One region of the Shewanella sp. 30m-14 genome, then DNA from elsewhere that is predicted to be linked to it. Evidence: predicted binding sites of a transcription regulator. Region 1 holds the regulator's gene; each other region holds the start of a gene.

Region 1 (5,099 bases):
ATAATAGCCGAGATCTTCTAGCATTCTTAATAGAACGGACTTACCTGAACCGGAGCGACCTGAGACTAAAACAAGCTTCATCGTATGATTACCTGATAGACATTAAACAAAATGTATGATTTTTGTGGTTATATTGTGTAAGTGTATAGATTAACTTTTTTAAGGCTGAAAGCAAGAAGTTGAGCGGGTGAATAAGAATAAATAATATTGCTGTAATAATTACTTAGGTCTTTAAATCATTTACCTTTTGTGTAAAAAATAAATAACTTAAAGACCTGAGTAGTTAGCTATTGGGTAATGACTTGGTATAGCTCTGATTCATTGCTGGTCTTTCTCAACTGCTTAACCACCGCTTTATCGTTGAGTTTTTCAGCCATACAAGACAGTGTTGCTAAATGTTGCTCACACTGATCAGATGGCACCAATAAAGCAAATAGAATATCGACAGGCTGCTTATCGAATGAGTCAAATGGGATAGGAACTTCACATTTAACTAATACTGCAACTGGACGTTCTATATTCGACAGCCTTCCATGAGGAATCGCTATACCATTACCTATTCCCGTGCTACCCATTTTCTCTCGTGCCAAGAGACTTTCAAAGATCTCTTGTGAAGAAAGGGTTGGGTACTGGACAGCGGCAATGTCACTGATTAACTCCAGTACTTTTTTCTTACTGCCCGGAGTGGCGCAGGTAGTGCACTCCGGCTGCAGGATGGTACTTAGTTCCATCGTTAGTGTTTAGTCAGCTTCTCTTTGTGTTTAATAACCTGACGATCTAGTTTATCGATCAGGGAGTCTATTGCAGCATACATATCTGCATGTTCCGAAATAGCAAATACTTCCCCTTTTTTAAGGTGAATTTTAGCTTCGGCAATCTGCTGCATTTTTTGTACATTCAAAATAACGTGCACATTATTGATCTGATCGAAATGTCGTTCAAGCTTTGTAAATTTCTCTTCTACATAACCGCGTAGTGAATCGGTGATTTCGATGTGATGTCCTGTCAGGTTGATTTGCATTATCGATCCTCCATGTGCCTAATTTTGAGTTATAAACTCTTACGTTGGTTTGAGGGCGGGATCAGCATCGCTTCTCGATATTTTGCAATCGTACGTCTAGCAACTTTAATCCCTTGTTCAGCCAGAAGCTGGGCCATTTTGCTATCGCTTAACGGTTTCCTCTGGTTTTCAGCTGCGACTAATTTCTTAATAAATGCCCTAATTGCTGTCGATGAGCATTCTCCGCCATCGTCGGTACCCACATGGCTTGAGAAGAAATATTTTAGTTCAAAAATGCCCCTTGGGGTGTGCATGTACTTCTGTGTGGTAACGCGTGAAATGGTAGATTCATGCATTTCAACAGCTTCGGCAATGTCATTGAGTACCATAGGTTTCATGGCTTCTTCACCGAACTCAAAAAAGCCTTGCTGGAATTTGACGATACAGTTTGTCACTTTCAATAAGGTGTCGTTGCGGCTTTCCAGGCTCTTTATAAACCACTTAGCTTCTTGCAGGTGGCCACGGATAAATTGACCGTCGGCCTGATTCGTTGTGCTACGCGCCATTGATGCGTAATGCTGATTAACATTAATCTTAGGCATATAGTCAGGATTTAGCTCTACCACCCAGCGACCTTTTTTCTTGCTGACAGACACGTCGGGAATGACGTATTCATCTTTACTGCGTGCAATGGCAAGCCCAGGTCTTGGGTTAAGAGTTTGGATCAGTGTGATCGCCTCACGTAAATCATCCTCTTTGAGTTTGGTTTTACGCATTAACTGCCTAAAATCACGCCCCGCAATAAGGTCTAAATAGTCTTTAATCAGTAATCTTGCATTTTCAATGTGCGGTGTATCTGCGGCATATTGTGCTAGCTGGATAAGTAGGCATTCACTTAAGTTGCGGGCGGCAACACCGATAGGATCAAAATGTTGAATTCGTTTTAAAACGGCTTCGACTTCATCGAGTTCAGTTTCAGGATCGCCCATCGCTTCGAGAATTTCGTCACAGCTCTGGGTTAAATAACCTCGTTCATCGATCGCATCAATAATCGCGGTGGCGATAGCAAGATCGTTATCTGAAAATGGGGTGAGGTTCTTTTGCCACTCAAGATGCTCATATAAGCCTTCGCTAGTCTCGCCTTGGAATGGCATGTCATCTTCACGACTTACGCCTGAGCTAGCATTAGAGGAAACGGTGTAGACTTCATCCCAAGTGGTATCCATAGGCAGGTCATCGGGCATGGAATCTTGGGTGAGGGCTTCGGAGGTGTCAACGCTTGCGCTATCTTGGGTGAGTTCACTATTAGAGTCATTTACAGAGTGATCTTCATCGTTGATCATATCGCCATCTGACTGCTCTTCATCTAGCTCCAGTAACGGATTAGAATCTAATGCTTGTTGGATCTCTTGTTGCAGCTCTAAAGAAGACAGTTGTAACAGGCGAATGGCCTGTTGTAACTGGGGAGTCATAGTGAGCTGTTGACCCATTTTGAGCTGGAGTGACGCTTTCATTTTACCGCTATTCCCTACACTGTAGTTAAACGTTAAAGCTCGTTGAACTGGCGAAGGTTGCTCAAAAACTCAACACGTTGATTTTTTTTTGGAAATAATTCCATATTGAGTTTTTCAGCTTCCATACTGTGAATTAACTATAGCCTGAATTGTTCACCTAAGTACACCGCTCGAACCTGTTGGTTGTCCAAGATTTCGGCAGGTGTACCTTCAGCAATCAGATTTCCGTGGCTTACTATGTAAGCACGCTCACAAACGTCCAAAGTTTCGCGAACATTATGATCGGTGATCAGTACGCCCAGACCGCGACTCTTAAGTTGTTCAATAATTTTTTTAATATCGATAACTGAAATGGGGTCAACACCCGCGAACGGCTCATCTAACAAGATAAACTTTGGATTAGCTGCGAGTGCCCGAGCAATTTCTACCCGGCGGCGTTCGCCTCCAGACAATGCCATACCTTGGCTGTCACGAATGTGAGTGATATGAAACTCTTCGAGTAGATGCTCAAGTTGTTCTTCACGTTGCTCGTTATTGATGTCATGACGAGTCTGTAAGACGGCCATGATGTTGTCACGTACTGACAGCTTTCTAAAAATACTGGCTTCCTGAGGTAGGTAACCGATACCTTTACGGGCGCGTAAATGCATAGGATCGAGCGTAAGATCGTCATCATCAATAAAGATCTTACCCTTATCACTCTGTACTAGGCCAACCACCATGTAGAATGTCGTTGTTTTTCCTGCACCGTTTGGGCCAAGCAAACCAACAATCTGACCTGTCTTTACGGTTAAGCTAACATCTTGTACGACGGCACGATTTTTATAGCTCTTAGCAAGATTGACCGCTTTTAAGGTGATTTGGTTCATTGCTGTTCCTGCTTTTTCGCTGGCGATTCTGGTTTCTCTTCCTGATAGGTTTCAGGCTGAATAATGGTGATAACTCTGTCATCGCCCTTGCCAGTACTTTCTGCAATAAGCTGTTGCAAACTGATGTTGTATTTAATGCGGTTACCTGTGACCTGGCTACCGTCTTGCGCTAGGGTGGCTTCGCCGACTAAGGTGAGTGTGCGCGTAGCAAGTTCGTAGCGGATCTCTTTTGCGCTAGCCGTTGCCGGGCGTCCATCATCCATTATTTGGGTGTAAGTGGCTGGGTTACCAGTCGCCACAAGCGTTTTACCGCTCTTATCTTCTTTTGAGAAAACCCGTAGCTTATCGGCATTCATCTTGATTGTGCCCTGAGTGACTTCGACAGGCCCAAAAAAGATAACCTGATTATTCTTGATATCAGCTTCTTGGCTAGCGGCCGCAATTTTCACCTCTTGCATCAGGTCATCAACTTTAGCAACAGAGCTGAAACTGAGCAGACAAAATAGGCCTGCAAGGATAGATTGATTGTATTTCATAGCGTCCTTCTACTCAGCTAAAGCGTTTTCTTTAGCTAGTATGAGTGTAAAATTGTTCAATATGTTGGCGTTACTGAGCTTCGTAGATACCTTCTACTTGGCTGATTAGTTTTACGCTCTGGGCATTCAGGTCGGCATATAAGCCTACACCTTGAATGACGAATTCGTTGCCAGTGACGTGGATAATTTCATCTGACGTCATGATCATAGTATTCAAATCAAGATCTAAATAGCTGGTGCTTAACGTCTGTATCGGCTCTTCTGGGCTAATCGAGTCGATAATAACATTGTTTTCTAGCGTTACCTTGCCAGTGACTTTATTCAGGCTGCCTTTATCACTTTTAAGTCGCCATTCGGCTAGGCCATCATCAGGGTAAATGAGATAAACAGGCTCAGTAAAATAGGTCATATTGACGCTATCAAAGTGTTCCATGTGTTTCGCTGTTACTTCGCTATTGATGAAGCCTAACTCGTTATATTCGATGCTACGTAGATCATCGATAATATAGTCGGGTCGCTGACTTGTATCGATATTCAGCTCCTGCTCGCTTTTTTTAGACTGAACTTGCCAATAGAGCAAAAGTGCAGTGCCAAAAAGTGCGATTATCGCAAGGGTGACGCGGTTCATATACTCATCCCATGAGCTGAGTCAAACTTGTCTTGGCTTAATAGTAGTAAATCAGTGAGTTCGCGTAGGGCGCCGTGGCCGCCTTTAATATGGGTGGTCATTTTTGCATGTTGTTTTACATATGGGTGACCATCGGCCACACAAACGGAAAGACCAACCTGCTGCATAACGGGCAAGTCCACCATGTCATCACCAATATAAGCGACCTCTTCAGGGCTAACATTATAAAGTGATAGCAGTTCATTATAGGGGGCTAACTTGTTATCGACACCTTGGTAGATGTGGGTAACGCCTAGAGCGGTAAACCTGTCTTCAACGATTTGTGATTTACGACCGGTGATAATCGCCACTTGGATGCCACTAGATAATACTGAGCGTACGCCATATCCATCACGAGTATGGAATGTTTTAAGTTCTTCACCGCTGTTGCTCATATAGACTAGGCCGTCGGAAAACACGCCATCAACATCGCAAATGAGTAGTTTTATCTTGCTGGCTGCTTGCCAGACTACATCGCTAATAGGGCCGTATAAACCTTGCTTGGACATATTA
Region 2 (5,099 bases), on a different contig from region 1:
GGTGGGCTCTGTAATGTCTAGGCTCTTTGCTTTTGTGTAAGCGAAGCGTTCTGTAGTGACCTTCAATTAAATTAAACAGTCATGTTGCCGTAAGGCCGAAGGCCGTTCGTCTTCGCGTTTCCTGTCTTAGCTTTAACCTAGGATCTAGAAGTCGCAACGCGACGCTCTCGAAGTGACATTCAATTGAGACAAAGTCACGTCCTCGCAGCGAAGCGTCCTTCATTTAAAACCGTTAAGCTTTTAAATTATTTCCAAGCGTTGAAATACTAGAGGTTTTTCCTTTGCCATCGTAAGTTAGGCTCGACGCATTTCGGCTTACCTGTAGCGCTTGTGAGAATCGATTTAAGCTGGCTAAACTTAATTCAATCAGTGACTCATTTTCAGCATTGAGTTGTTGGCACTCGGCTAATAAGACTTTGGTGTCGGTCACTTGTGTAGATAATGTAGGATCGGTTTTTAATAAGGCTAGATCAGGCTGAACGGCAATCATCTCATCATTTTGTTTAAGGCTAGCCAATAGGTTTGCCTTAGTGCTGGCTAACGACAACAAAACATCGGCTTGCTGAGCATGCAAGGCTTGTTTTTCTTGGCTAATAACCGCGTTTAGCTCAGTCAACACTTGGTGTTGTGAGCTAAGGAGTTGAGATAAATTTGTCATAATGGCCTTGTTAATTTTCGCTCTATTGAGTTCGCTGCTTTGACCCGTTATGTCCTACTTTGCACATAAGCTAGCACATAGCGCTTACTTTAAATCTTTAAGATTATTTTCAAAGTTTGCGATGTTACTTGCAAGCTTATCTGGATCGATTTTGTAACGCCCTTCGGCAATTGCGGCTTTAATTTCGTCTACTTTCTTTTGGTCTATTTCTGGCATGTCAGCCATCTTAGTTTGTACATTTTGGATCTGTTGAGCCTGTGCGGTAATCGACACCGAGTCGCCTTTCTGTGCGGCGGGAGTGGGTGTTGTTGGCGCAGTTTGTGCTGATGTTGCTTTGGTACTCGCACCCGTACTAATTCGCGTATTGGCGTGAGGGTTTACTTGTTTAATATCAATAGCCATTTTGAAATCCAACAGTTAAAAAAGAGTTTCTTACCCATGCTATCGGCAGCATCACTGGTTACTTTAGGACTTTTTACATTCTTCTATTCGTACATTCTTACATTCTTACTTCGACTTGGCCAACGCCAGTGACGCGAGCATCGAGTTTTTTATGGGAGTGGCTATTTTTTATGCGAACTTTATCACCCACGTTGCCATCATGCAGTGCTTCACCAACGGTTTTAATTTCAAAATTGTCAGAGCGCGCATATATCGACACGCTATCGCCTTTACACACAATACAGAGTTGGTTGGCAAAAATGGGGTGCCCCGGTGCGACACGTCGTTTTAATCTCGCCCCTATCACTTCGGAGATACTTTCAAACTGTTGGCCCCGCAAAGTGGTTTGCTCAATATATTCGAGTGCAATATCGTCTCTAGATAACAGATCACCCGGCCCCATGGTCGATTTTGCGACTACAACAGGGTACAGGATCTCCACTCTTACCGATAAGAACATCTGCCATGGATAACTTAAATCTGGACTGTTGCAGCTAATTTTAACTGTATTGTTACGGCGGATAGCACGATCGCTGGCGATTTCGGCGGTGATGGGTAAGTAGCAGTTGGGTAAGTTGACACGCGTATCTAGGCTCTGAGGGCTGATATTAATCTTTGCCTTATCAGGCGCTTCAATTTTTTCTTCAATAGCCGCTATAGCTAATTGAGAAATGGTCGATACAGATGGAATACTGGCAGCTGTAGTGGCAGTTGCCGCCATTGGGGTCAAAAGTACAACTAAAATGATGCAAAAGTAGATTTTCATAATGAATGCAGTGGCTTGATTCGCTAATATGCGACAATATTGTGTTATGTGCTGAACTGCAGTCATCTTTATCCTTTTGGATTGGTTGGCGTCATTAGTTTGACTGAAAAGGCCGTACTCGCTTGGATAGCTCCAAGTAAGCAATTAATGTGCCTAAAAGTGATGGTTGTGTGAAATATGGCGTGAAACCTTGTGTGAAATACACCGAGTGTAGCCAAATTATAACGACTATTTACACACACTAATTAAATTGAAATAGATATCGCCTACATGAGTAGGTACAAGGCAAAAAATGTATGTCGAATATTCTCGAATCAGTCAATAAACGGACTCAATTGGTTGGACAAAACCGCCTAGAATTATTGTTATTTAAGCTAAATGGACGTCAACGATTTGGTATTAATGTTTTTAAAGTCAAAGAGGTGTTGCAGTGTCCACCTTTAACAAACTTACCAAAATTGAACTCCAAGGTGCGCGGCGTTGCTCATGTTCGCGGTATGATGATTTCGGTGATTGACTTGAGTGCGGCAACCGGTGGTCGTCCAATCGAGAATATTGAAAACAGCTTCATTATTATCTCAGAATATAACCGCAGTGTGCAGGGCTTCTTGGTCAGTTCAGTTGAGCGAATTATTAATATGAACTGGGAAGCCATTATGCCGCCACCACAAGGGGCGGGCAAATCCTCTTATCTGACCGCGGTGACTGAAATTGAAAACGAATTAGTTGAGATTTTAGATGTTGAGAGAATTCTTGATGAAATTTCACCCGTTAACACTAACACCAGTAAAGAGCTGGATGATGCCTTAACGATTGACCGTGATAAGCATTACCACATTATGGTGATTGATGACTCATCGGTCGCTCGTAAGCAAATTATTCGCGCGCTCACTTCGCTCGATTTACAAATAGATACAGCCAAAGACGGTAGAGAAGCGTTGAATAAACTGCGGGCGATATCGGCAGAGCTTGATGACGTATCAACTGAGATCCCATTGATTATTTCTGACATTGAAATGCCAGAGATGGATGGTTATACCTTAACCGCCGAAATTCGTGATGATCCTAAGCTAAGAAACATTAAAGTGGTATTACACACTTCATTAAGCGGTGTGTTTAATCAGGCGATGGTGCAAAAGGTGGGGGCTAACGATTTTATCGCTAAGTTTAACCCTGATGAGTTAGCCGCAGCGGTAAACAAGCATTTAAGCCTGTAGTTGCCATTAGTTGCCGTTATTTAGTATCAGCATAAACCATAGCTTGCTTGTGTTTGTGTTGATGCTAAGGTATAAACCTGCGTTCGTTTTTACCCGTGGTCGATGTTGATTGACCACTGTGGTTTGTTTTACTGAATTAGGATATTAGAGTGGCGAATAAATCTCTTGCTGAGAATGAGTACAATCAATTTAGATTATTCTTAGAACAGCACAGCGGTATTGTGTTGGGAGAAAATAAGCAGTATCTGGTGCGTAGCCGACTAGCACCTCTTATGGGCAAATATAATTTGCCATCCTTATCAGACGTGGTTAAGCATTCGATGAAACCGACTGAGCGCCAATTGCGCACTGAAGTTATCGATGCTATGACGACAAATGAAACCTTATGGTTTCGCGACCGTTATCCTTTCGAGTTATTGTCGAGTACGATTTTACCCACATTTAGTCGTTTAGGCCGACCGGTAAAAATCTGGTCTGCAGCCTGTTCTTCAGGTCAAGAGCCGTATTCGTTAGCCATGACAATATTAGAGCATCAACAGCGCAAGCCTGGCAGCTTACCCGCCAGTGCAAGTATTCTGGCAACAGATTTGTCACCCTCTATGCTTGAGCGCTGTAAAAATGCGCAATACGATAATCTTGCCTTAGGTCGTGGTTTGTCTGATGAACGCAAACGTCAGTTTTTTGATGCTTTGCCCTCAGGCAACATGGTTGTTAAAGACAACGTTAAGCGCTTAGTCAATTTTCGCGCCCATAACCTGCTAGAAAGTTATACCTTACTAGGCAAGTTCGATATTATTTTTTGCCGTAATGTGTTGATCTATTTTTCACCAGAGGCAAAGCGGAAAATCCTACGGCAATTTGCTGCCGCGTTAAATCCTAACGGCATACTGTTTCTAGGCGCGTCCGAGTCTATAGCGGGTCTGTCTGATGAATTTGATATGGTGCGTTGTAACCCTGGGATCTACTATCAAAAACGAGGCTAATGCTTTGTTTGCTCGACTCTGCTCCTACTAACGCGTCTTTGTGACGCGTTTTTTATCTCTAGCATTCGATGTTGAATGTGTCTCCTAGCTAATCTTTCAAGTATCTCTCTAATTTGGCACAACTATTGCTTTGTTCTAACTATCGAGCTGAGGAGGCAATTTTATGGCGATTAGTTTTGACAAAGCATTAGGGGTTCATCAATACACTTTGGGCGTTCGCTCCCAGCGTGCAGAGATCCTGTCTTCAAATATTGCAAATGCTGATACGCCAAATTATAAAGCCCGTGATATCGATTTTTCTAAAGCGATGGGGGCGGCTCAATCTCAGCAATCGGGTTTAGCTATGGCTAAAAACGATACTAAACACTTCGATATGGCGGCATTAACTCAGCAACATGTGGGCTACCGGGTGCCAAATCAGCCTGATACGGGTGACGGTAACACGGTTGATATTCAGCAAGAGCAGTCTTCTTTTATGCAAAACGCACTGGAATATCAAATGTCACTGGGTTTTCTTGACAGTAAGTTCGCCGGTATGAAAAAAGCACTTAGAGGCAGTTAATCATGAGCTTATTTAATATTTTTAACGTTGCAGGTTCTGGTATGTCGGCCCAATCGGTCAGACTTAACACCACGGCGAGTAATATTGCCAATGCTGATTCTGTATCAAGCAGTGTGGGTGAAACCTACCGTGCGCGTCATCCTATCTTTGAAGCTGAAATGAGTAAGGCGCAGCAGCATCAAAGTGCAGCGCAGTCAGTTGCCGTTAAAGGGATTGTTGAAAGTGATATGCCACTGAATAAAGAGTTTTCGCCAGGTCACCCTATGGCGGACACCGATGGCTTTATCTACAAGCCTAATGTGAATGTAATGGAGGAGATGGCTAACATGATTTCAGCCTCTCGCTCTTATCAAATGAACGTACAAGTCACTGAAGCAGCAAAATCGATGCTTCAGCAGACATTAAAAATGGGCAAATAAACTCAGTGAAAGCTGGAGGTAAATTTTGAGCCTTATTAATCCGCTCACCGCAA
Region 3 (5,099 bases), on a different contig from region 1:
TATTCGTGTGTCACCGCATATTTATAATGATATGGCCGATATTGAGCGGCTTCTGTCTGTGATAAAAAGCGTATAAAAAGAAAAACAGGCCTTAATGTTAAGGCCTGACATGTCACTGTTAACTTATGGTTTTACCGCTCTTAAATGTACTTTGCGGTAATTGAATTCTTGATTGAGCTGACTTAGCTCACCAACTGAAAGCTTGGTCAGTAATGCGCTGCCTTGGTCATCGGTGACAAACTTTTTGGCGGTGCGATTCACAAAATCAACCACGAAAACACTGTCGCTTTGTTGTGATTCTGCGGCTTTTAGTGCTGCTTGGCTTGAGCAATCGTTACATTCTGCAATCGGGCTCATCGCGGCTAGGCTTGTGGTGGAAAGTAGTAGTCCTGCACTTAATAGTGTTACTCGAGTGGCTGTTTTTCTCATAGTAGGTTCCTTATTACTTAAACGGTGATCTTCGTCACACTTTTAATTTAGGCTATCGTGTGGCCAGTGTCCAGCAATACTTGTTATTAACTTGTTGTTTAATCATGCTTTATTTAGCTTAGGCTAATAAGCTGGTGTTTATGTGAGTGAGCAATAATGGGCTAAATGCTTGCCACCTTTAGGCTTGCCTATTACCTATGATTGGCCGATAGTATTTATGGTGCCGTTTTTTAAGGGAATTAAATGAAGATATTCATACTGTTACTTAGCTTATGTTGCTTCAGTACCTCATCCATGGATTGGAATGTGCAAACGCTTGGGGCCAATGCCGCTTTGAGAGGTAGCGCCATACTTGATGGGGTTGCTTGGGTTACGGGAACAGATAACCGTGTTTATATCTCCAAAGATCAAGGTAACACCTGGTTAGATGTGTCGGTAAAAGATCAGCCTTTGACTGACTTTCGCGATATTGAAGTATTCGATGCCAACACTGCCATTGTTATGGGCGCGGGTGAAGGGGGCTTATCTAAGCTGTATATCACCGAAAATCAGGGTTTAAGTTGGCAATTAATATTTGATAATCCAGATGAACTCGGCTTTTTTAATTCAATCGCCTTTTGGGATCGTAATAACGGCTTATTGCTGGGTGATCCGGTTGGTGGTTGCTATGTGATTTTGCGTACAACCGATGGCGGAAAATCTTGGCAGCGAGTGGCGAAAGGTGGGTTACCCAAAATGCTTGATAAAGAGGTCGCGTTTGCCGCTAGCGGTAACACCTTAGTTGTTGGCAAGAGAGGCCGCGCCTGGTTTACTACCGGAGGATATAGTAGCTCAGTCTACCTTACCGCCGATTCAGGCACGCATTGGCGTCGGCATCCAATCGCACTTTATGATGATACTCAAACTGCCGGTGGTTATGCGCTGGCATTTAATCATCTAGATGATCTATTTGTACTGGGAGGCGATTATCAGCAGCGTGATAAGCATGCTGCCAATATGGTGTATAAAAAGGGCTATGTGTGGCATAAAGCCCCCGGCACAACCCCAGGTTTGCGCAGCGCTATGGTGTGCTACGAAGAAACCTGTATTGCCACCGGTAAGCTATCAACCGATATTTCTCATGATCATGGTTATAGTTGGCAGCCACTGCTGATTAACGGTGAGTCTCAGGGATTTTTTACTTTGGCTATCGAGGGCAATACACTAGTTGCTGCAGGGCATAATGGCCGTGTTGCGGTGTATCAGTTTTAAAGATTAGTCATTTACCTGCTAAATAAAAAAGCCCCAAACATGACTGTTTAGGGCTTTAAAGACTAATCACTTACGAGTGGTTAGCGGGTCACTCAGAGGATTACAAGCTGTAGTAAAGCTCGAATTCTACTGGGTGAGTTGTTTGGTTGATGCGCTCAACATCAGCAGACTTAAGGGCGATGTAAGAGTCGATAAAGTCGTTAGTGAATACGTCGCCACGAGTTAGGAACTCACGGTCAGCGTCTAGACACTCAAGTGCGTTTTCTAGTGAAGTGGCAACTGTTGGGATTTCTGCTGCTTCTTCAGCTGGAAGATCGTATAGATCTTTATCCATTGCTTCACCTGGGTGGATCTTATTCTGGATACCGTCAAGGCCAGCCATTAGCATTGCAGAGAACGCTAAGTATGGGTTAGCCACTGGGTCACCAAAACGGATTTCGATACGACGACCTTTTGCACTTGGTACCACTGGGATACGGATAGAAGCAGAGCGGTTAGCTGCTGAGTAAGCAAGCATAACAGGCGCTTCGAAGTGTGGTACAAGACGCTTGTATGAGTTTGTCGATGGGTTAGCAAATGCGTTAATTGCACGCGCATGCTTAATCACACCACCGATGTAGAATAGAGCTGTTTCGCTCAATCCACCGTACTTGTCACCTGCGAACAAGTTAACGCCATCTTTCGCAAGAGACTGATGCACGTGCATACCGCTACCGTTGTCGCCAACGATTGGCTTAGGCATAAATGTCGCTGTCTTGTTGTAAGCGTGGGCCACGTTGTGAACAACATACTTAAGTACCTGAACTTCATCGGCCTTAAGTGTTAGTGAGTTGAAACGTGTCGCGATCTCGTTTTGGCCCGCTGTAGCAACTTCATGGTGATGCGCTTCAACAACTTGACCCATCTCTTCTAGCACTAAACACATAGCACTACGGATGTCTTGTGAAGAGTCTACTGGTGCTACTGGGAAGTAACCACCTTTCACGCCTGGACGGTGACCCTTGTTGCCACCATCGTAGCTAGTACCTGAGTTCCAAGCTGCTTCTTCAGCATCAACCTTGTAGAAACAACCAGACATGTCAGCGCCGAACTTAACATCGTCAAATAGGAAGAATTCTGGCTCAGGACCTACCAATACGGTGTCAGCAATACCTGTTGAACGTAGGTAGTCTTCTGCTTTTTTAGCAATAGAGCGTGGGTCACGGTTGTAACCGGTCATTGTGCCAGGGTTTAGGATGTCACAACGAATGTTAGCAGTAGTTTCTGCCGTGAAAGGGTCAAGTACAAAACTTGCAGGATCTGGCATCAATACCATGTCTGATTCATTAATGCCTTTCCAACCTTGGATTGAAGAACCGTCAAACATTTTACCGTCTTCAAAAAAGTCAGCATCGACTTGGTGAGTTGGAATGGTTACGTGCTGCTCTTTACCTATCGTATCGGTAAAACGTAAATCAACAAACTTAACTTCTAATTCTTTTAGTTGTTGTAAAACTGATTCTGCTGACATTCTAAAGTCTCCGAGTAGGGTAAAGGGGCGTCCCTTTGTTTTATCTTTAATATTTAGCGCTTAATGCGATTCTGGCATTCTTAAAGCGAGACTTATGCCAAATTTGTAACTCACTGATAATTAAGGGTGATAATATTTTTGTTCTCGATGCTGATATCCTTGTTGCACCGTAATGGTGCGCGGGATGGATCGAGATGGTGCACGCGCTATAACAGTGCAGCCGCTATTTTCCCTGTAATCAACTGTTGGCGTCTCGCTAAAAATCGTTACACAGAATAACTAAGCCATGAGTAATTTTATAGGGGGGAGGTCAAGCAAATAACATTAGATTTTCAATAAGTGTTATTAGGATTAAGGACAGTCATGTTTTTTGTTTTTTTGTGAAGAGAATATCCGTTGTTTTCTAGCGGAATTTGAGGCTTAAAATAGCTTTAAAAGGTGAAAATGATGAATTTAAGGAGGAGTGTTTGTCTAGGATGACCTAATAGTGTCACACAACTAAAGTATAAAAAAGTGTGTAAAAAGCAGACGTTAAGGCAAAAAAAATCAATGCGAAAGAGTTATTTTTAACGATTGGTTAAAAATAATCCTGTGAGATAACGCTGAGCTAGAGTAGAATGTCACGCTTTTTATTGCAACTACTATACTAGATTGGTTTTAGTCGTTGGCAGTAACCCCCCCTATATATTATACCGATGGTAAGAGGTTTAGCCGTGTTAGAGAATTTACGTAACATCGCCATTATTGCACACGTTGACCATGGTAAGACTACCTTGGTTGATAAGTTGCTGGCGCAGTCAGGAACCCTTGAGTCTCGAGGAGAAGCCACTGAGCGGGTGATGGATTCAAATGATCTTGAAAAGGAACGTGGTATCACGATTCTGGCCAAGAACACTGCCATCAAGTGGAACGATTACCGTATCAACATCGTTGATACCCCAGGTCACGCCGATTTCGGTGGTGAGGTAGAGCGTGTTCTATCTATGGTTGACTCAGTATTACTACTAGTTGACGCTGTGGATGGTCCAATGCCACAGACTCGCTTCGTGACTAAGAAAGCTTTTGCTCAAGGTCTTAAGCCAATCGTTGTTATTAACAAGATTGACCGTCCTGGCGCACGTCCTGATTGGGTTATTGACCAAGTATTTGACTTGTTCGACAACCTAGGCGCTACCGATGAGCAGCTAGATTTCCCAATCGTTTATGCTTCTGCACTAAACGGTTTTGCAACATTAGATCCAGACGAAACTAGCGCAGATATGACGCCACTTTTCGAAACGATCGTTGAAAAAGTTTCTTCACCAGATGCTGATGCTGAAGGTGATTTCCAGATGCAAATCTCTCAAATCGACTACAACTCATACGTGGGTGTTATCGGTATTGGTCGTATCAAGCGTGGTAGTGTTAAGACTAACCAACAAGTTACTGTACTTGGCGCTGACGGCAAGAAACGTAACGGTAAAATCGGCCAGGTATTAGGTTACATGGGTCTAGAGCGTCACGAAGTTACAGATGCTAACGCTGGTGACATCGTTGCGATTACTGGTCTTGGCCAGTTACAGATTTCTGACACAATTTGTGCCCCTACTAACGTAGAAGCATTACCTCCATTGTCTGTTGATGAACCAACACTAACAATGACATTCCAGGTAAACACTTCTCCGTTTGCGGGTAAAGAAGGTAAGTACGTAACTTCACGTAACATCCTTGAGCGTCTACAACAAGAGCTAGTACACAACGTAGCATTGCGCGTTGAAGAAACTGACAGCCCAGATCGTTTCCGCGTATCAGGCCGTGGTGAGCTTCACCTTTCAATCTTGATTGAAAACATGCGTCGTGAAGGTTACGAGCTAGCTGTTTCTCGTCCAGAAGTTATCGTTAAAGAGATCGATGGCGAGATGTGTGAGCC
Region 4 (5,099 bases), on a different contig from region 1:
ATTGGGAAAACTACAGCGAACATATGCTAGAAGTGATGAATGCCGCGCCTGGTTATAAAAACCAATCTGAGACAGGTGATGTTGTTGAACGTCCAGATCATCGTCCATTGACTAAATTCGAAGCGCGTGGCCACCGTTTAGGTCATGGGGTTTGGGATCTTATGTTTGAGCGTGTTTAAGCGCTAAACCGAATTTATATACTGTAAATAAGCTATCTAGGAGAACAACCATGGCAGCAAACCGTAGCCGTCGCTTACGTAAGAAATTACGCGTTGATGAGTTCCAAGAGTTTGGATTTGACGTTAACTGGATTTTTAATGAGTCAGTAACAGAAGAGCAAATTGATGCAATCGTTGATCAGTTTATCGATGAAGTGATTGAACCTAACGACCTAGGTTATCACGGCGGTGGACACAAAGAGTGGGAAGGTATTATTGCCACTCAAGGTATCGGCAAGTGTACAGAAGAGCACCGAGCTGCAGTTAAAGCATTCTTTGACGCTCAACCTGTATCTGATCTCGAAATTGGCGAGCTTTACGATATTTGGTGGGGCTAATGCCTGAATTGGCATTACTTGAAGAGATCCTAGAAAAAGTACGACCTCTTCTAGGACAGGGTAAAGTGGCTGACTATATTCCAGCCCTTGCCCAAGTTGATGCTAATAAGTTAGGTATTGCAGTGACGACCTCTGACGGTGTCACTATAGGGGCTGGAGATTATCTCGAGCCCTTTTCAATTCAGAGTATTTCTAAGGTATTTAGTCTTACCTTGGCGCTAATGCTGTATGAAGAAGATGAGATTTGGTCGAGAGTCGGTAAAGAACCCTCAGGCCATTCTTTTAACTCTTTAGTTCAAGTTGAATTGGAAAAAGGCTTACCGCGAAATCCATTTATCAATGCTGGTGCGCTGGTTATTGCCGATCTTTTGCAAAGTCGTTTAGGTGCGCCTAAGCACCGTATGCTTGAGATTGTTCGTGGTTTAAGTGAAAACAATAGAGTGGGATACGATAAAATCGTTGCCGCATCTGAATATCAACACAGCGCAAGAAACGCCGCGATAGCTTACTTGATGAAATCATTCGGTAATTTTAATAACGACGTTGATACTGTGTTGCACAGCTACTTTCACTATTGCTCACTTCGCATGAGCTGCGCAGATCTTTCCCGTGCTATGTTTTACTTAGCTAACTCAGGTAAAAGCCTTGCTGGTAAACAGTTAATTAGTCCTGTACAGAATCGGCAGTTAAATGCGTTATTAGCCACATCCGGCCTTTATGACGGTGCGGGTGAGTTCGCTTATCGCGTCGGTATGCCGGGTAAGAGCGGTGTCGGCGGTGGCATTATCGCGGTGATCCCTGGTGACATGTCTGTATGTGTTTGGTCTCCGGAGCTTGATGCCAATGGCAACTCTTTAGCGGGCACGGCAGTGTTAGAAGCCTTGAGTCAGACTTTAGGCCGTTCGATTTTTTAGTTTTACTCAGTCAATTGTCTACAGCCAGTCACTATAGTCAGTTTCTACAATTAGTTCCTACATCAGTATCAACATCAGCTGTTTTTGATATTTGGCCAATTGTTAGCTTAATTGGCCAAATATATTATTTAGCAGCGTGTATCACCTCTATACAACTCAAGTGATAACCTTTAAAAACATGGTGTTAGCTTGTTTGGCATGGTCTGTGCTTTATTTACATCAAGATTGAAAATAATATCATACAGACTATAGCGATAAAGGATTGATGCGATGAAAAAACTACTTACCTCTGTTGGGATCTCAGCCGTGTTGCTATCAGCAACGAGTCTACAAACCGTTGCCGCTCATAGCGACCAGTCAATGAATAAAGAGTGCGAAGTCGCGCTTAATTATGACGTCACGGTAGAGCCTAAGAAACTGATTGTCAGTGAGGTTGGTGATGAAAAGTATCGCATCGAAATGGATGAGCTATTTGTTAATGGCAAGCAAGTGTCACTTAATAAACAGCAGCAAGCATTAGTGAGTCAGTATTCACAAGAGGTTTCTTCGCAAGTACCTGAGGTGATTGAACTGGTTAATGATGCGGTTGGAATGGCTTCTTCTGCAGTGAGTCTTGCGTTAACCCCACTGTTAGGTGATAGCGCAGGTGCTAAGATTGACGAAATGATGTCAGGTCTTGAGCAACGAATCGAAAGCGTAGCGTACCAACATGGCGATACGTTTTACCTTGGCTCGACAGAGTCATCACTAGAAGATGCCTTTGGAGAGGAGTTTGAGCAAGAGATGGAAGAGTTAGTGCAGAACTCACTCGGCAGCATGATGATGACTTTAGGCGCACAAATGATGTCGGGCGCCGGTGATAGCTTTGAACAGAAGATGGACTCTTTTTCTCAAAAGATGGAAACCATTGGTGATGATATCGAGATGCAGATGGAGCAGCAAGCCGCTGATCTAGAAGCCCGTGGCGAAAAGCTATGCGAAAGATTTAAAACCTTAGTGGTACTGGAGCAACAGTTGCGTGACGAGATCCCAGAACTTGCTAGCTATCCTTTAGTTGAATCCTCTAATACCACTATGCTTGAGTAAACATTACTTCACTGGACTCGTTACTAAGATATACGCTTGGTAAAACAATGAAGTAAAGCTGTTGCCTTGATTGATTTGCAACCTCCCCTGCATCCCCCCTTTATGCAGGGGTTTTTACATTTAAAGCCTCACTAGACTTTTGTACTACCGATCCCCTTTGTACCTAGCCCAAACTACATATTTGATGAGTTATGGGGATTTTTTGGTATACTTCTAAAAATAAAAACAAAAACCAACTATTGGTTACATAATACAAACTCTACTCTAGCGTACATATATTCACTTAAGATATTGTTTTTAATAGAAAACAGCATGTCTTAGCGATGGAAGTACTATTACTGTCGTAAACACCTTAAGGCGATTTACATGTTAGAACTTTTAGAACCAATCGCAATTTTTACCCATGTGGCTCGAGCGGGCAGTTTTAGCTCTGCGGCGAGAAAGTTAGGCATATCAAAGTCTAAAGTAAGTACCCAAGTGGCCGATCTGGAGCATAAGCTTGGTGTTCAATTGATTCAACGTACCACAAGAAGCTTGAGTTTAACTGAGGCGGGCCATCTATTGTATGCCCAAGGAGAAGAGTTATTAAGAGATGCCGACCAAGCTGTTGCTAGCGTTCATAATCTTAATGATGCTACCCGAGGCGTATTGAAAGTGGGTATTTCTCAGTCATTCGGTACCATGCACATCATCCCTGCTTTGCCAGAGTTTATGGCTAAGCATCCAGAGCTCGAACTTCAAGTTAGCTTACTTGACCATAAAGTCGACGTGGTTAGTGAAGGTTTAGACCTACTACTTACGATGTCAGAGCAATTGCCACTTGGGATGGTTGCAAGACCACTGATGAAATGCCAGTTCTTGTTAGCCGCGTCGCCATCATATGTAGAGAAGCATGGTGTACCTAGCCGCCCAGAGCAGTTAGTAGACCATAACTGCTTGGTATATCAAGGTGAATGGCATGAGCACAGTATCTGGCAATTTAAGCAAGGTGATGATTACTGTGAGATTGGCGTAACAGGTAATTTCAGAGTCGATAATGCCCCAGCATTAAAGTCGGCGGCGGTAAGCGGACTCGGTGTGGTTTATCTAGCAAGCTATCTGCTTGAAGATGAGCTGGAAAAGGGGACTCTGGTGCCAATTCTTGAAGACTGGCAGTTGACTCATCATTTGCCATTACAAGCGGTTTACCCAAGACGTAAACACTTAGCACCAAAGGTCAGTGCCTTTATTGATTTTATAAAAGATCATATCGGTACACCGCCATATTGGGATGCGCCTTTAAAAGAATTGTATGCAAAACGTAAGTAAAATGGAGAAACATTGTTTTATATTTTGAACAGTGTGAAATCTTGCTAATGTAGTGAGTTCTTAAGTGCTTTTTATTCAATCACTTAATCCCTGCTGTACATTGTTTAGTCAAGCTGAATTTAGCCTTGGCTAAACAACTTAAAATCATTTCAGTTGAAGTTTGTTCTCGTTTTAATACAATTGCAGGCAGTTGATTCAAAAGTTCTGAGTCCTATAGTGTAATCGAGAATGACCCCTCTCTATTGCGCTATACAGAGCAGCTAAAAGCATTTTGCATCAATGCTGACAGACGGTTTAAGAACTAAAACAATGTCAGCCTTAAAACCATCACCTAGTTTGGTTTACCCCGGTTATTTATAGCCGGGGTATTTTTCTTTTTGGGCTGTACCAAAGCTTAAATACCTTCCCTTGTTCTGCATTTGAAACAGTTTGAAGTTCGTTCTATATCAAGGTCTTTCACTTTTGAATCATTTCAGTCTGGTGAATAATGAAAGTCGTGAGCAGTCTGCTTACTGGGCTGGCAGGTGAACCGTGCTACTGTTTATAACCGAGGAGATGAGTTTAGCGAGCCTTATCATCATCGGCATCTGCTGGTGGCCTGGGTATAGACGCCATTGTTAGCCGAATTTGCTTGCAGGGTTAATGACCAAGCATATTTCGGCCTCGAGTTTAGTTACGGCCCAGATTGGTATAAAGCGCTTGATACTTGAAGTGAAACTATCTTAAGCTACAGATAATATTGGAAAATATTATCTTCTCTTAGCTTTATAGTTCGATGCTTTGTAGAGCCATTTATTTCATGAGACATGTATTACATTGAATAAATTTATTAAGTCACTTTTTTCGCGTTCTGCTGATCTTGGAACTGCATCTGAAACCGTAGCTGAAACTATCTCTGCAGAAAAGATTTCAGCAACAATTACTTCGGAAACAACTACCTCAGCAGAAAAGATTTCAGCAACTACGACCTCAGAAACAAGTGCTGAGCATGAATACTCTTTTCAGCACCATAGGTTGTACTACGATGGATTGATTCAGCTGCAAATCGTTAAACGCAGTGGTTTCAATATTGAGCTATTGAGTCAGTTTGAATTGGTTGGTAGTGATAACTGCGAACTGCTTTTGGTTGAGTGGCTTGATGATGAGCGCTTTATTGCGGTGGATTCAATAGGCCGAATTTATAGTGCTTGTTTCAGCTCTGGTGCCCGCTCTGATATCAGCAATGGCATAAGCTC

What was found. Region 1 encodes sigma-54, which starts transcription at its own class of promoters, with help from an activator protein. Its sites were predicted from a motif close to GTTGGCACGNNNNTNGNNT; they were not measured.
Region 2: the regulator sigma-54 is predicted to act here: its motif matches at 2,004-2,022, upstream of flgA (flagellar basal body P-ring formation chaperone FlgA).
Region 3: the regulator sigma-54 is predicted to act here: its motif matches at 3,274-3,292, upstream of glnA (glutamate--ammonia ligase).
Region 4: the regulator sigma-54 is predicted to act here: its motif matches at 1,663-1,681, upstream of ACVBIU_RS09970 (YggN family protein).

The regions. Positions count from the first base shown of each region.
Region 1 is NZ_JBRILW010000005.1:11,477-16,575, reverse strand. It holds gene rapZ (RNase adapter RapZ) at 1-81, opposite strand, end outside; gene ptsN (PTS IIA-like nitrogen regulatory protein PtsN) at 288-731, opposite strand; gene hpf (ribosome hibernation promoting factor) at 734-1,021, opposite strand; gene ACVBIU_RS05185 (RNA polymerase factor sigma-54) at 1,051-2,514, opposite strand; gene lptB (LPS export ABC transporter ATP-binding protein) at 2,652-3,383, opposite strand; gene lptA (lipopolysaccharide transport periplasmic protein LptA) at 3,380-3,919, opposite strand; gene lptC (LPS export ABC transporter periplasmic protein LptC) at 3,990-4,547, opposite strand; gene kdsC (3-deoxy-manno-octulosonate-8-phosphatase KdsC) at 4,544-5,095, opposite strand; gene ACVBIU_RS05160 (KpsF/GutQ family sugar-phosphate isomerase) at 5,097-5,099, opposite strand, start outside.
Region 2 is NZ_JBRILW010000015.1:58,477-63,575, reverse strand. It holds gene ACVBIU_RS12610 (flagella synthesis protein FlgN) at 233-658, opposite strand; gene flgM (flagellar biosynthesis anti-sigma factor FlgM) at 743-1,060, opposite strand; gene flgA (flagellar basal body P-ring formation chaperone FlgA) at 1,158-1,865, opposite strand; gene ACVBIU_RS12595 (chemotaxis protein CheV) at 2,162-3,082, shown strand; gene ACVBIU_RS12590 (CheR family methyltransferase) at 3,226-4,065, shown strand; gene flgB (flagellar basal body rod protein FlgB) at 4,229-4,627, shown strand; gene flgC (flagellar basal body rod protein FlgC) at 4,630-5,046, shown strand; gene flgD (flagellar hook assembly protein FlgD) at 5,072-5,099, shown strand, end outside.
Region 3 is NZ_JBRILW010000008.1:107,015-112,113, reverse strand. It holds gene ACVBIU_RS08255 (aminotransferase class V-fold PLP-dependent enzyme) at 1-76, shown strand, start outside; gene ACVBIU_RS08250 (hypothetical protein) at 124-429, opposite strand; gene ACVBIU_RS08245 (WD40/YVTN/BNR-like repeat-containing protein) at 673-1,680, shown strand; gene glnA (glutamate--ammonia ligase) at 1,781-3,190, opposite strand; gene typA (translational GTPase TypA) at 3,904-5,099, shown strand, end outside.
Region 4 is NZ_JBRILW010000011.1:33,396-38,494, forward strand. It holds gene trmB (tRNA (guanosine(46)-N7)-methyltransferase TrmB) at 1-179, shown strand, start outside; gene ACVBIU_RS09960 (YggL family protein) at 230-556, shown strand; gene glsB (glutaminase B) at 556-1,470, shown strand; gene ACVBIU_RS09970 (YggN family protein) at 1,741-2,556, shown strand; gene ACVBIU_RS09975 (LysR family transcriptional regulator) at 2,923-3,864, shown strand; gene ACVBIU_RS09980 (hypothetical protein) at 4,681-5,099, shown strand, end outside.